Regions from separate parts of the Kitasatospora sp. NEAU-CNBT7 genome, predicted to be linked through region 1. Evidence: predicted binding sites of a transcription regulator. Region 1 holds the regulator's gene; the other holds the start of a gene.
What was found. The regulator HspR, encoded in region 1, represses chaperone genes until heat shock. The targets are predictions, from matches to a motif close to TTGAGNNNNNNNNNCTCAA.
Positions count from the first base shown of each region.

Region 1 (7,082 bases):
TGACCAAGGGCCTCACCCAGCGCGCGGTGGCCACCCGGCTGGGGCTGAGCGAGCGCACGGTGGCCGGCCACATCTCCCGGCTGCGCGAGCGCCACGGCGCGCAGACCCTGTTCCAGCTCGGCTGGCTGATGCGGGGCGGGAGCGGCCGCCCGTGACCCGGACCGTGCACGAACCGGTGGGGCGGCCGTTCGGCCGTCGCCGGGTGCAGCGTACGGTGGCGGGTCGGCTGGGGTCGCGCGGGCGGACGGTGGCCGGGCGGACCGCCCGGGCGGCCGGTCCGGGCCGCGGACGGACGCTCTTCCAGCCCGTACGGCGGATGCGGAGTGGTGCGAAGTGAACGAGCTGGTGGCGGGTTCGCTGCCGACCGAGACGGAACGGGCGCTCTACCAGGAGATCCTGGCGCAGGGCGGGCGGGTGATGTTCCGGGACGTCGCGGACGGGCACGCGGCCGCGGTGCTGCGGCTGATGGAGCTGGGCCTGCTGGTCCACCACGACGCCGACGCCTCGCTCACCGCCGTCAACCCGCGCGCGGTCGGCGAGCGGATCAGCGCGGACCTGCGCTCGGCCGGTACCAGGATGCTGGTCCAGGCCGAGGAGATGCCGACCCTCCTGGAGGAGCTGACCCGGGCCTACGACGCGACGCCGCGGCGGGTGGACCGCTCCAGCGAGGTGCAGCACGTCGACGACTTCCGGCAGATCCGGCACCGGATCCTGCAGATCGAGGCGGAGTGCCGGGAGGAGACGCTGGCGGCGCAGCCCGGCGGGGCCAGGCCGGCCGAGCACCTGGAGCAGTCGCTGGAGCGCACCCGCGGGTTCCTGGAGAACGGCGGCTCCAGCCGGACGATCTACCAGCCCGGTGCGCGGCTCGACGAGGCGACGGTCCGGTACGCGGCCCGGGTGACCGAGCTGGGCGAGCGGATCCGGGTGCTCAGCGAGCCGTTCACCCGGCTGATCGTCTTCGACCGCCGGGTGGCGGTGCTGCCGGCCGCCGCGGACAACCGCAGCGCCGCGTTCATCGAGGATCCGGCGGTGGTCAGTTTCCTGGTCGGGGTCTTCGAGCGGGACTGGGCGCGGGCCGAGCGGGTCCAGTGGCGTTCCGTCCACCAGGAGGCGGACGGTCTGCCGGTGCACGAGCAGGTCGGGAGGCTGCTCGCACAGGGGTTGACGCAGCGCAGCATCGCGGGCCGGATGGGCCTGAGCGAGCGCACCGTGGCGGGGCACATCTCCCGGCTGCGGGAGCTGCACGACGCCGAGACGCTCTTCCAGCTGGGCTGGCAGATGCGCGGGACGGAGGCGGCGTCAGGTGAGTGACGGCGGCGGCCCGGTGTCAGCCGGTCGCGATCTCCGGGGACCAGTAGCCGTGCGGGCGGGTGCTCGGCGCGGGCTGGCGCGGGATCGGGAACTGCTCGCCGGGCGCCGTCCAGAAGCCCTCGCGCAGCGAGAGCGCCATGCCGGCCCAGTCGAGGGCGGTCTCGACCGTGTGGTGCAGGGCCTCCTGGGACCAGGTGTCGTCGAAGACCAGCGGCAGCACGGGGGAGACCTGCTCGATGGTGGCGATCAGCGGGTTGTGGGTGATCGCCTCGTCGACCAGCAGCACGATCGGCTTGCGCAGCGCGGACGCCCAGCCCAGCTCCAGGCTGACGCCGGCCGACAGCGGCGCTCCGACGTAGGCGAAGATCAGGTCGGCGGTCTGCATGGCGCGGAAGTCGGACGGCACCCGCGGCTCGGGCGCGCGGCCCGCCACCGTCCAGGCGTCGCTGTGGTGCCCGCTGTACACGGCGGCGCCGCTGCGCAGCAGCGTGGTCCGAAGGGTCGTCAGCCGGGTGCGGCTGGCCAGGGTCACCACGCTGTCGGCCGGGCCGGTGAGCCGCATCAGCGGCGCGGCCAGGAAGACCCGTGCGCGCCGGCCCTCGGGGGTCTGGGCGGCGCGATGACGCAGGTAGGGCTCACTCATGTCGACTCCGGGAGAAGGAGGGGCGGAGACCGCACCCCCATAAGGAAGTGTGGTTGACGCGGGAAAACGCGATCAATATCGGTGAGGTGGAAATTATTTGCCGAGTTCATGTCACTCGGCGGCGCCCCCGTGCTTCCCCCTCGCCGACCTATGTGGAGAGTGCACTGATCGTCTCTGTCGTTACGGTCCGTCGTCCACTGGCACTCGATGTCATCTCGCTGCCTGGCAGAGAGATGACACACCCCCCGGTCGTTCTATCGGTCAGGAGGGTGGCAGGATTTATCCTGTTCCGATAGTCATACTTCCTGTAACTCATGCTCCGTACCGAAGGGAGTGCTCTCGTGCGTAACGCGCGTCGCCTCATCGCCTCAGCCATCCTTGTGAGCGCTGCGCTCTTCATCGGAGCGGGCAGCGCCAGCGCCGACAGCGTCTGGCAGTTGAAGAACCGTCCGACCGTGGTCTCGTCGGAGCAGGACAGCGTCTGGGAGTAGTACCCGTCAGTCGAGGGCCGGGGCCGACTCGTCGTCGGCTTCCGGGTCGTCCGTCTCCTGCGCGAGCTTCCAGCCCAGCTGGAACAGCGTGTCCACGCCGTATTCCTCGCGCATCTCGGCGATATGACGGGCCAGCGTACGTTCGCTCAACCCCAGGTTGCGGGCGATGACCCGGTGCCCGACGCCCTGGAGCATCGAGCGGATGATCTGGCGGCGCAGGCTGGAGAGCACCTGCGGTGGCACCTCGCGGTTCCCCTGGAACGGGATCGCGCGTTCCCACAGCGAGTCGAAGGTCTGTATCAGATAGCTGATCACTGCTTCGTCGGTGACGAAGCAGGCCTGTGTCATGTCCTTGCTGCCGGGAATGATCGCCACCTTGCGGTCCACCACGATCAGGATGTTGAACGGCTCGTCCAGCGTGCGGATGTGACTGCCGGCCTGCGTCATGGTCTCGACGTACTCGAGGGTGGGACTGGAGTATCGGGCGCTCGGCTGATAGATCGTTCTGGTGGTGCCGCCGCGGCGCAGTACGCCGAGATCACGGTTGATAGCCGTGCGTACGGTATCCGGGCGCCGGCCTCCGCCGGGCTGCGCGGTGAGGAGTTCCTGTGAGCAGCCGTCGACCAGTATCGCCAGCCGCTGATTGATCGGGACTTTTCCCTGGACGTACTCGATCTTTCCGCTGGATTCGACCTGGCCGCTCAGCTCGCTGAACGCGTCGCCGAGCTCCCGCAGTTCGTCGGTGAGGGCGACCGAGCGGGCCAGCAGGTGGGCCGCCTCCCGCTGCCAGGCCGCACTGAGCGAGGTCGACAGGCGCTTGGGGTCCACCGCGATCACCGCCGGCGGGTCGTCCAGGTCCCGCACCAGCAGGCCGAAGTCGAGCAGCTCCTGGACCTCCGCCTGCACGGTGCTCTGCTCGGCGGCGGTCAGCCGGCCGCCGGTGCGGATCGCGGAGAGGTAGAGCGCGCGTGCGGGGGCGGAGAGCAGCGACGCCGGATCCATCGAGGCGGAGTCCCCGAATGCCTTCATGTGCAGCTCCCCTCCGCTCTGTTCCCTGACCTGTGCTTGGCGAGCTCTGCGGATCAGTACGGATCATAGGCAGAACCGGCCGGTCGGGGACTTGCACTTCGCTAGTTCCCTGCCGGTCGAGCGGTGGACCCAACTCTCCCAGCACGGCCCGAACGCCGGCACCCCCCATGCGGAGGGTACCGGCGATGGGCGGGGAACAGGGAACTACCGCTTGGGCCGCCACACCACCAGCGCGCTGGACTGCTGGACCTGCTGGTACGGGACCAGGTCGCGGCGGTAGGAGGCGTGCACCGCGGCCTCCCGCTGCTGGAGCGCGCTGGCGGCGCCGTCCAGCGCGTCGGCCAGCTCGGCGACCCGTGACTGCAGGGCGGTGACCTGGTTCTCCAGCTCGATGATCCGCTTGATGCCCGCCAGGTTGATGCCCTCGTCCTGGGACAGCCGCTGCACCTCGCGCAGCTGCTGGATGTCCCGCGCCGAGTAGCGCCGGCCGCGCCCGGCCGTGCGGTCGGGGCAGACCAGGCCGAGCCGGTCGTACTGGCGCAGGGTCTGCGGGTGCAGACCCGAGAGCTCGGCCGCCACCGAGATCACGTAGACCGGGGTGTCCTCGGTCAGCACGTAGTGGGTGGGGCCGGGGGCCCGGCGGGGGGCGCCGCCGGGCAGGCCCTCGCCGAGTCCCGGGCCGATCGGGCCGTCAGGAGTGATCATCCGGTCACGCTCCCTCCGCCGCCCGGAACAGGGCGGCTCGCGGGTCGTCGGAGGCCGTGGCCTCGCGGTACTGCTCCAGTGCGGTCAGCGCGTCGCCCTCGACGTGCTTGGGTACCACGACCTCCACGGTGACCAGGAGGTCGCCGCGGGTGCCGTCCTTGCGGGTGGCGCCCTTGCCCCGGGCCCTCAGGGTGAGGCCGTTGGCGCTGCCGGCGGGCAGCTTGAGCTTCACCGGGGGGCCCTTGAGGGTCGGCACCTCGATGGTGCCGCCCAGCGCCGCCTCGGGGAAGGTGACCGGCACGGTGACCGTCAGGTTGTCGCCCTTGCGTCCGAAGACGGGGTGGGCGTCGACGTGCACGGTGACGTAGAGGTCGCCGGGCTGGCCGCCGCGCTCGCCCTGGGCTCCCTTGCCCTTGAGCCTGATCCGCTGGCTGTCCTGGACCCCGGCCGGGATCCGGACCTGCATGGTGCGGGCCGAGCTGGCCCGGCCGCTGCCGTGGCAGACGGTGCACGGGTCGTCGACGATCATGCCGCGGCCCTTGCAGTCCCGGCACGGCTCGGAGAGCGCGAAGGCGCCCTGGCCCCGGCTGACGGTGCCCGCGCCGACACAGGTCGGACAGACCCGCGGGGTGGTGCCGGCCTTGGCGCCGGTGCCGCTGCAGGTGCGGCAGGCGGCCTGGCTGGTCATCCGCAGCGGGACGGTGGCGCCGTCCACCGCCTCGTCGAAGCCGAGCGTGACCTCGGTCTCCACGTCGGCGCCGCGGCGCGGCTGGGGCTGCCGCCCGCCGCGGTTGAACAGCCCGCCGAACACGTCGCCGAGCCCGCCGCCGCCCGCCTGGCCGGCGCCGGTGAACAGGTCGCCGAAGTCGAAGCCCTGGCTGCCGTTGCCGCCCGGGCCGGCCCGGAAGCCGCCCGCGCCGAACAGCGACCGCGCCTCGTCGTACTCCTTGCGGCGCTTGTCGTCCGACAGGACGTCATACGCCTCGGAGATGTCCTTGAAGCGGTCCTCCGCCTTGGTGTCGCCCTTGTTGGCGTCCGGGTGGAACTCCCGGGCGAGCTTGCGGTAGGTCTTCTTGATCTCCGCGGAGCTGGCGTCCTTGGGCACGCCGAGGACCTTGTAGTAGTCCTTCTCCACGTAGTCCTTGGTGCTCATGGCTGCCGCCACCTCCCGAAGTGCGTCCATACGGCGCTGCGGAGCCGTCCGTCGTACTCGACGACGTACGACTCCGCAGCGCACAGATTGTCAGTTGTCGCCCGCACCGTCAGCCTTGTCGGACTCCGAGTCCTCGGAATCCGGCGTGGCCGTGGTCTGCGTGCCCGGCTGGGGCTCGGCCACCGCGACCATCGCCGGGCGGATGACCCGCTCGCCGATCCGGTAACCCGGCTGCAGGATCTGCACACAGGTGTCCTCGGTGACGTCCGAGGAGTAGCTGTGCATCAGCGCCTCGTGCAGCGTCGGGTCGAAGGGCTCGCCCTCCTTGCCGAACTGCTGCAGGCCCAGCTTGGCCACGACGGTCTCCAGGTTGTCGGAGACCGACTTGAAGCCGCCGGTGACCTCGCCGTGCTCGCGGGCCCGGCCGATGTCGTCCAGGACCGGGATCAGGGCCTCCAGGATGTTGGAGACCGCGATCTCGCGGACCGTCAGCCGGTCGCGCTCGACCCGCTTGCGGTAGTTCTGGTACTCGGCCTGAAGGCGCTGCAGGTCGGCGGTGCGCTCGGCGAGCTCCCGCTTGGCGGTGGCCAGCTCCTCCGAGGTGCCGCCGGCGGCGGCCTCCTCGGCGGCCTTGATCACGGCCTCCTCGGCGGCGGAGTCGTCGCCGGGCTGCTCGCCCTGCGGCTTCTCCGTCATGCGGCACCACCCTTGGGCTTCTCGTCGTCGACGATCTCGGCGTCGACCACGTCGTCCTCGGCCTTGGCTGCACCCTCGCCGGCCTCGGCGGCGCCGCCCGCGGCGTCGGCGTTCGCGTAGAGCGCGGCGCCGAGCTTCTGCGCGGTGGTGGAGACCTTCTCGGTGGCCTCGCGGATCGCGGTGATGTCCTCGCCCTTGAGGGCTTCCTTCAGCTCGCCGATCGCGGTCTCGACCTCGGTCTTGACGTCGGCCGGGAGCTTGTCGGTGTTGTCCGCGATGAACTTCTCGGTCGAGTAGACCAGCTGCTCGCCCTGGTTGCGGGTCTCCACGGCCTCGCGGCGCTTGTGGTCCTCCTCCGCGTACTGCTCGGCCTCGCGCATCATGCGCTCGATGTCGTCCTTCGGCAGCGCGGAGCCGCCGGTGACGGTCATCTTCTGCTCCTTGCCGGTGCCCAGGTCCTTCGCGGCCACGTGCATGATGCCGTTGGCGTCGATGTCGAAGGTGACCTCGATCTGCGGCAGGCCGCGCGGCGCCGGCGGCAGGCCGGTCAGCTCGAACATGCCGAGCTTCTTGTTGTACGCCGCGATCTCGCGCTCGCCCTGGTAGACCTGGATCTGCACGGACGGCTGGTTGTCCTCGGCCGTGGTGAAGATCTCCGAGCGCTTGGTCGGGATCGTGGTGTTGCGCTCGATCAGCTTGGTCATGATGCCGCCCTTGGTCTCGATACCGAGGGACAGCGGGGTGACGTCGAGCAGCAGGACGTCCTTGACCTCGCCCTTGAGCACGCCGGCCTGCAGGGACGCGCCGATGGCGACGACCTCGTCCGGGTTGACGCCCTTGTTGGCGTCCTTGCCGCCGGTCAGCTCGCGGACGAGCTCGGCGACGGCGGGCATCCGGGTGGAGCCGCCGACCAGGACCACGTGGTCGATCTCGGACAGCTGGATGCCGGCGTCCTTGATGACGTTGTGGAACGGGTGCTTGCAGCGCTCCAGCAGGTCGGCCGTCAGCTGCTGGAACTGGGCCCGGGTGAGCTTCTCGTCCAGGTGCAGCGGGC
Region 1 is NZ_JBXQQB010000001.1:233,003-240,084, reverse strand. It holds gene AC2TEW_RS01110 (LuxR C-terminal-related transcriptional regulator) at 1-155, shown strand, start outside; gene AC2TEW_RS01105 (LuxR C-terminal-related transcriptional regulator) at 334-1,311, shown strand; gene AC2TEW_RS01100 (TIR domain-containing protein) at 1,328-1,954, opposite strand; gene AC2TEW_RS01095 (helix-turn-helix domain-containing protein) at 2,452-3,474, opposite strand; gene AC2TEW_RS01090 (heat shock protein transcriptional repressor HspR) at 3,679-4,179, opposite strand; gene dnaJ (molecular chaperone DnaJ) at 4,184-5,332, opposite strand; gene grpE (nucleotide exchange factor GrpE) at 5,423-6,028, opposite strand; gene dnaK (molecular chaperone DnaK) at 6,025-7,082, opposite strand, start outside.

Region 2 (7,082 bases), on a different contig from region 1:
CTGCTGGTGTTCTCTTGCTGCATTTCTGTCACGGTCACGCCACCGCCCCCAGGGCTGCGGGCCGGCCACCTGTGGGGGTGGCGGGGCTCCGCTCGTAGTCGTCTTGTTTCCGTCGTGGGCTGTGCCCGGGCCCGGATCCGCGGAGCGCCCTTCCGCCGAAGGCGCTGTGCGGACGGTGCGCCGTGTGGGTCGACGCACCTCTTCCGTACTCATCGCAGAGTACGGACACCGTGGGTGTTCCGGCAGGTGGACCGGACATTTCCGGCCCGCGGACCAGCTCGGACCCGGTCTCGGACCGGGCCCGGACCGGGGCACGGGGCGATACCTTACCCGGCCGAAATCGGCTCTTGTGACGGTATGTATGCCTCCCATTCGAATAACCCGCCCGGGACGGGAAGCTACTCGTCCGTAGGCAGAGGGTTGGTCCGTACCAGGGCGGGTCCCGGTCACGTGGGGCGACCTGAGGAATTCTCAGCAGATCCCCAGCGGACTCCCAGCTGGTGGACGTATCGTGGGCACGACAAACTTCGGCGGGGATCTCCGGCGCCCGCACGGGCGTTGAGCGAGGCGTGACCGGCTCATCCGCGGACGGAGGCGCGATGGCGGACGACGCGGTGCCCACCGACCCTCGTCCCGCCGCGCTCCTGCGCGTACGGCTGCGCGCACGCCTCCGTTCCCCCCTGCACCCCCTCCTGCCCGCGGGCTCCCGGCCGGCCGCGCTGCGCGCCGCACTGCGGCTGCTGCCGACGCCGCGCCGCAACCCGTTCACCTTCGGCTACCTCGCGCTGCTGCTCGGCACCACGCTCTTCGCCCGCTTCGGCGACCCCGAGCTGGTGCGGCGCCTGCAGAGCGCCTCCAGCAGCGATGTGCACAACCTGCTGGTCCGGCCGGTCTCGGCACTGCTGTTCAGCGGCTTCTGGGTGGCGGGGCCGGTGTGGATGCCGTACTTCTGGGCCTTCCTCGCCACCCTCGCCCCGCTGGAACGCCGGATCGGCGGGCGGCGGGCGGCCGGCGTCTTCGCGACCGGGCACATCGGTGCCACCCTGCTCTCCCAGGCGGTGGTCGCCGGCGCGGTGGCCGGCGGCGCGCTCGCCTCCGGCGCACTCGACGAACTCGACATCGGCGTCAGCTACGGCGTGCTCACCTGCCTGGGCGCGCTGGCCGGACTGCTGCCGCTGCCCGGCCGGGTGGCCGTGCTGGGGGTGGCCGGCGCCCTGGTCGGTCGCCAGGTGCTGACCGACACCGACCTGGTCACCGCCGTCGGGCACCCGGCCGCACTGCTGGTCGGTGTCGCGCTGTGGGGCCGGGTGCGCCGCGGCCGCGGCGGCCCGGGCCGCCCCCTGCCGCTGCCGCACTGGCCGACGGCCCGCCCCCGGCGCCCCGCCCCGGCCCGCTCCGAGGCCTGACCCCGACGCGGGCCCGGGCCCGCCCGGCCCACCCGGGCCGCGCCCGCCGGCTCCCGCCTGCGGCGGTGTCGTAGACGCCCGGTTCTGCCCCTGGTGGCGGCGTGGGCTCCCGGCTGCGCCGGCGCCTGCCTGTGGTGACGCCGGGCGCGCAGGGTTCCGGCCGGTGGCGACGTCGGCCCCGCCGGTGCGGGCCCGGGGCGGCGTCGGTCGCCTTCGGTGCCGCCTGCGGCGGTTTCGGTCCGCGGTGGCGTCGGTTGCGCCGGGTCCGGCTGCCTCGGCGCCCGTCTGGGGTGATGCCGTGCGTGCCAGGTCCCTGCCTGCGCCGGGTTCGATCCGTGGCGCTGTCGGCCGTACCGACTCTCGCCTGCGGCGCCGCCGGGGGCGGTGCGGAGTCGCCCGCATCGGCCCGTGCGTCGGCTCCGGACAGTTCCACCTGCACCGCTCCCGCCTGCGGCGATGCCGTGCCCGCCGGCGCCGTCGGGGGCGGTGCGGGGTCGATCGCTCACAGCGAACACAGGCCCGGGAACAATCCGTCGGCGCCAAACCTTAGTCAGGTCAACTCAACTTCGCTGACTGGGGAGAGATCATGGCATCGACGTCCACTCCGCTCACTCTGCCCGTGCTGCCGCTCGACGACGAGGTCGTGCTCCCCGGCATGGTCGTCCCGCTCGACCTCAAGGACGCCGAGGTCCGGGCCGCCGTCGAGGCCGCCCGGGCCGGGGCCGGCGGGGCGGGCAAACCCCAGGTGCTGCTGGTGCCCCGGCTGGACGGCTCGTACGCCGCGGTCGGAACGCTGGCCACCGTCGAACAGGTCGGCCGGCTGGCCGACGGGGACCCGGCCGCCCTGGTGCGCGCGGTGCGCCGGGTCCGGATCGGGTCCGGCACCACCGGCCCGGGCGCCGCGCTCTGGGTCGAGACCACGGCGTTCCGCGAGTCCGACGCCGGGCTGCCGGTCGCCGGCCGCGCCGCCGAGCTGGTCAAGGAGTACAAGGCGCTGTCCACCCAGTGGCTGCGCAAGCGCGGCGCCTGGCAGATCGTCGACCGGGTGGCCGCCATCGACGACGTCGGCGAGCTCGCCGACAACATCGGCTACGCCCCCTTCGCCACCGCCGAGCAGAAGCTCAAGGTGCTGCTGGAGGCCGACCAGGTGGCCCGCCTGGAGTACGCGCTGACCCTGCTGCGCGACCACCTCGCCGAGGAGGAGGTCAACGACACCATCCGCAAGGACGTCGAGGAGGGCGTGGCCAAGCAGCAGAAGGAGTTCCTGCTCCGCCGCCAGCTGGAGGCCGTCCGCAAGGAGCTGGCGGAGCTGAACGGCGACGCCGCCGACGAGGAGGCCGACTACCGGGCCCGGGTGGAGGCCGCCGCGCTGCCGGAGAAGGTCCGCGAGGCCGCCCTCAAGGAGGTCGACAAGCTGGAGCGCTCCTCCGACCAGTCGCCCGAGGGCTCCTGGATCCGGACCTGGCTCGACACCGTCCTCGAGCTGCCCTGGAACGAGCGCAGCGAGGAGGCGTACGACATCGCCGCCGCCCGCGCGGTGCTGGACGCCGACCACGCCGGTCTGGCGGACGTGAAGGACCGGATCGTCGAGTACCTGGCCGTCCGCAAGCGCCGGGCCGACCAGGGACTCGGCCTGATCGGCGGGCGCCGCGGGGGCGCGGTGCTCGCGCTGGTCGGCCCGCCCGGGGTCGGCAAGACCTCGCTCGGCGAGTCGGTGGCCCGCGCGATGGGCCGCTCCTTCGTCCGGGTCGCGCTCGGCGGCGTCCGGGACGAGGCCGAGATCCGCGGCCACCGCCGCACCTACGTCGGGGCCATCCCCGGCCGGATCGTGCGGGCCATCAAGGAGGCCGGGTCGATGAACCCGGTGGTGCTGCTCGACGAGATCGACAAGGTCGGCTCCGACTACCGGGGCGACCCGGCGGCCGCCCTGCTGGAGGTGCTGGACCCGGCGCAGAACCACACCTTCCGCGACCACTACCTGGAGGTCGAGCTGGACCTCTCCGACGTGGTGTTCCTCGCCACCGCCAACGTGCTGGAGGCCATCCCCGAGCCGCTGCTCGACCGGATGGAGCTGGTCCGCCTGGACGGCTACACCGAGGACGAGAAGGTCGTCATCGCCCGTGACCACCTGCTGCCCCGGCAGCTGGAGAAGGCCGGGCTGCGCACCGAGGACGCCACGGTGGACGAGGGCGCGCTGCGCCGGCTGGCCGGGGAGTACACCCGGGAGGCGGGCGTGCGGAACCTGGAGCGGTCGATCGCCCGGATCCTGCGCAAGGTGGCGGCGCAGAGCGAGCTCGGCGAGCGCGCGCTGCCCGCCGCGATCGGCCCGGACGACCTGCGGGCCCTGATCGGGCGGCCGCACCACGTGCCCGAGTCGGCCCAGGAGCCGGCCGAGCGGCGCACGGCCGTCCCCGGGGTGGCGACCGGGCTGGCCGTGACCGGCGCCGGCGGCGACGTCCTCTACATCGAGGCCTCGCTGGCGGACGCGGTGACCGGCTCGACCGGGCTGACCCTGACCGGTCAGCTGGGCGACGTGATGAAGGAGTCCGCGCACATCGCGCTCTCCTTCCTGCGGTCGCGCGGTGCCGAACTGGAGCTGCCCGTCACCGGGCTGCGCGAGCAGGGCATCCACCTGCACGTGCCGGCCGGTGCCGTGCCCAAGGACGGTCCGAGCGCGGGCATCACCATGACCACCGCGCTGGCCTCGCTGCTCTCGGGGCGCAAGGTGCGCACCGACGTGGCGATGACCGGTGAGGTCTCGCTGACCGGGCGGGTGCTGCCGATCGGCGGGGTGAAGCAGAAGCTGCTGGCCGCCGACCGGGCGGGCATCACCACGGTGATCATCCCGAAGCGCAACGAGCCCGACCTGGACGACGTCCCGGCCGAGGTGCTGGAGCGCCTCACCGTGCACCCGGTGTCCGATGTCCGGGAGGTGCTGAAGCTGGCCCTGGAGCCGGCCGAGGTGCTGGTCGCGGCGTAGGGCGCGGCCGTGGGAGCGAGGGGCGCCGGGACCATCCCGGCGCCCCTCGCGGGCTGTCCCGCCCGCACTCTGAGACACCGTTGTGAGACGGTCCGTCAGTACGTCAGGCTGGCCCCATGCATCGCCACGCGTACCTGAGCCGTCGACTCGACGTCGACCTGGCGTACGCGTGCTCCGCGAGCTGTCGCACCGCGCTCTGATCGCGGTGTCCCCGCCCGGCCGTGGCCGGGAGCACGTCCGGGTGTGTGCACCGCCGCGCGGTCCGACCCTCCTCACACCTGACGGGACACCCCTATGCGCTTCGCGCTGCCCGCCCGCGCCGCCGTCCTGGCGGTCGCCGCCCTGCTCACCGCCGCCGCGGCCGGACCCGCCGCGGCCACCGGCTTCGGCCCGCTGCCGCCGCACAACCCGTACGCGGGCCCCGACGGCACCGCCACCATGCACGGCGACACCGGTTCTTCCGACGCCACCGGGCTGCCCGGCCCGCGCCCCGGCACGGCGCTGACCTCGCACCGCACCGCGCTGGCCTCGGCCTGCCCGACCGTCCTGGTCGGCGCCGACGGCTACCCGGTGGCGCTGTGCACCGCGATCTTCGGCCTGACCCCGACCGTCCACCTGCTGGACCCGACCGACGGCCGCTCGCTGGCCGAGCTGCCGCTCGCCAAGGGCTCGCTGCTCGGCGGGGTGTACGCCTACCTGGACCAGCGCGACCGGCTGGTGGCCGTCGACGGTGACCGCGACCTGCTGCGGATCGGCCACCGCCGGACCGCCGCGGGCGGCTGGGAGCTGTTCGTCGACGGCCGGCTGCCGCTGGCCGGGGCCGTCCCCGACGGCGACGCGGTCACCGGGCTGTCGCCGGACTGGCAGGGCCGGGTCTGGTTCGCCACCGGCAAGGGGGTGGTCGGCACCGCCGACGACCGTACCGGCGCGGTACGGACCCTGGCGCTCCCGGCGGGCGAGCAGATCGCCAACTCGATCTCCACCGCGCCCGGGGGCACCGCCGTCGCCACCACCCACGCCACCTACCTGCTGACCGCCGACGCCGACGGCACCCCGCGGATCGCCTGGCGGCAGCCGTACGACCGGGGGCCGGGCCGCAAGCCGGGCCAGCTCAGCTGGGGGACCGGCTCCACCCCGACCTTCTTCGGCCCGGCCACCGGCACCGACTACCTGACGGTCGTCGACAACGCCGCGCCCACCGTCCACCTGCTGGTGTACCGGACCGGCAGCGGCGAGCAGGTCTGCTCGGTGCCGGTGCTGAGGGCGGGCGGCAGCGGCAGCGAGAACTCGCCGATCGCGGCCGGCAACGCGGTCTTCGTGGCCGGCACCTACGGCTACCCGTACCCGAAGCTGCCCGACGGGGCCGGGCCGAGCGTGCCCGCCTCGGCCGCCTTCACCGGCGGGTTCAGCCGGGTGGACGTCCGGGCCGACGGTTCCGGCTGCGACCTGGTCTGGGACAACCGGCTGCGGTCGGCGGCCGTGCCCCGGCTGTCCACCGCCGACGGGCTGATCCGCACCGTGCTGCGCTCCCCGGTGATCCCCGGAACGGACGCCGCCTCGATCCTGGACCCCTACTCCTACGCCGAGATCGACCCGGCGACCGGCGCGGTGGTCCGCACCACGTGGCTGGGCAGCGGTTTCGTCTTCGACACCCTGCAGATGGCCGGGACCGTGGCACCCGGCCGGGTGGTGCTCCAGGGCACCACCACCGGGGTGCTGCGGATCGCCGAGAGGTGACGGCGGGGGCGCGGACCGGCGCCACGCCCCCGCGCCGAATACCGGCCGGGCGGTGTGACGTGCAACACTTTCGCCGTGCCGTCGCCCACTCAGCGCGCCCTGATCCGGGTACCGAAGCGGTACCGCCCGTTCCTGGTGAAACACCGCAAGCTGGTGAAGTTCATGATGGTGGGCGGTACCTGCTTCGCCCTGACCCTGGTGATCAACTTCGGGCTGAAGCTCACCGTGCTGCACGACAAGCCGGTGCTCGCGCTGACCATCGCGACCCTGATCGCCACCGTGCTCTCGTACGTGCTGAACCGCCAGTGGTCGTTCCGGGCCGCCGGGCGGCAGCGCGAGGCGGCGATGTACTTCGCGGTCAGCGCGGTGGCGATCGTGGTCAACGACCTGCCGCTGGCCTTCTCCCGGTACGTGCTGGAGCTGCGTGAACCGCAGGTCGGCCACCTCACCCAGGAGGCGGCCGACTTCCTCAGCGGGATGATCGTCGGGACGCTGCTGGCGATGGCGTTCCGGTTCTGGGCGATGAACCGGTTCGTCTTCACCCGGCTCTCGCCCCGTGTGGAGCCCGGGCGCCGGGCCTCCGAGCGGGTCTGACCGCCGGACGTACGCCGCCCGGGGCCGGGCCGGCCGTCAGAGGGCGGCCGCGGGCGGTTCGCCGCCGGGCCGGCGCACCACCGTGGCCAGGGTGACCGCGACGCCGACCGCCGCCCAGGCGGCCAGCACCAGCAGCGGCACGGTGATGCCGGTGGAGTCGAAGTAGGCGAGGGAGCGGGCCACGTCGGTGCCGGCGCCATTCGGGATCCAGGCCCCGATGGCCCGCCAGAACGGCGGCAGCAGCGGCGGTGGGAAGACCCCGCCGGCGCTGGGGTTGCCCAGCACCACGAAGACCAGCACGGCGAGGCCGATGCCGACGATGCCGAACAGGCACTCCATCGCCATCGTGATCGCGCCGACCGCGA
Region 2 is NZ_JBXQQB010000007.1:198,398-205,479, reverse strand. It holds gene AC2TEW_RS12560 (response regulator transcription factor) at 1-23, opposite strand, end outside; gene AC2TEW_RS12555 (rhomboid-like protein) at 600-1,406, shown strand; gene lon (endopeptidase La) at 1,993-4,386, shown strand; gene AC2TEW_RS12545 (hypothetical protein) at 4,681-6,123, shown strand; gene AC2TEW_RS12540 (GtrA family protein) at 6,199-6,717, shown strand; gene AC2TEW_RS12535 (DUF3533 domain-containing protein) at 6,754-7,082, opposite strand, start outside.
Region 2: lon (endopeptidase La) is a predicted target of HspR. The motif match lies at 1,952-1,970, and genes of this name have one in related genera.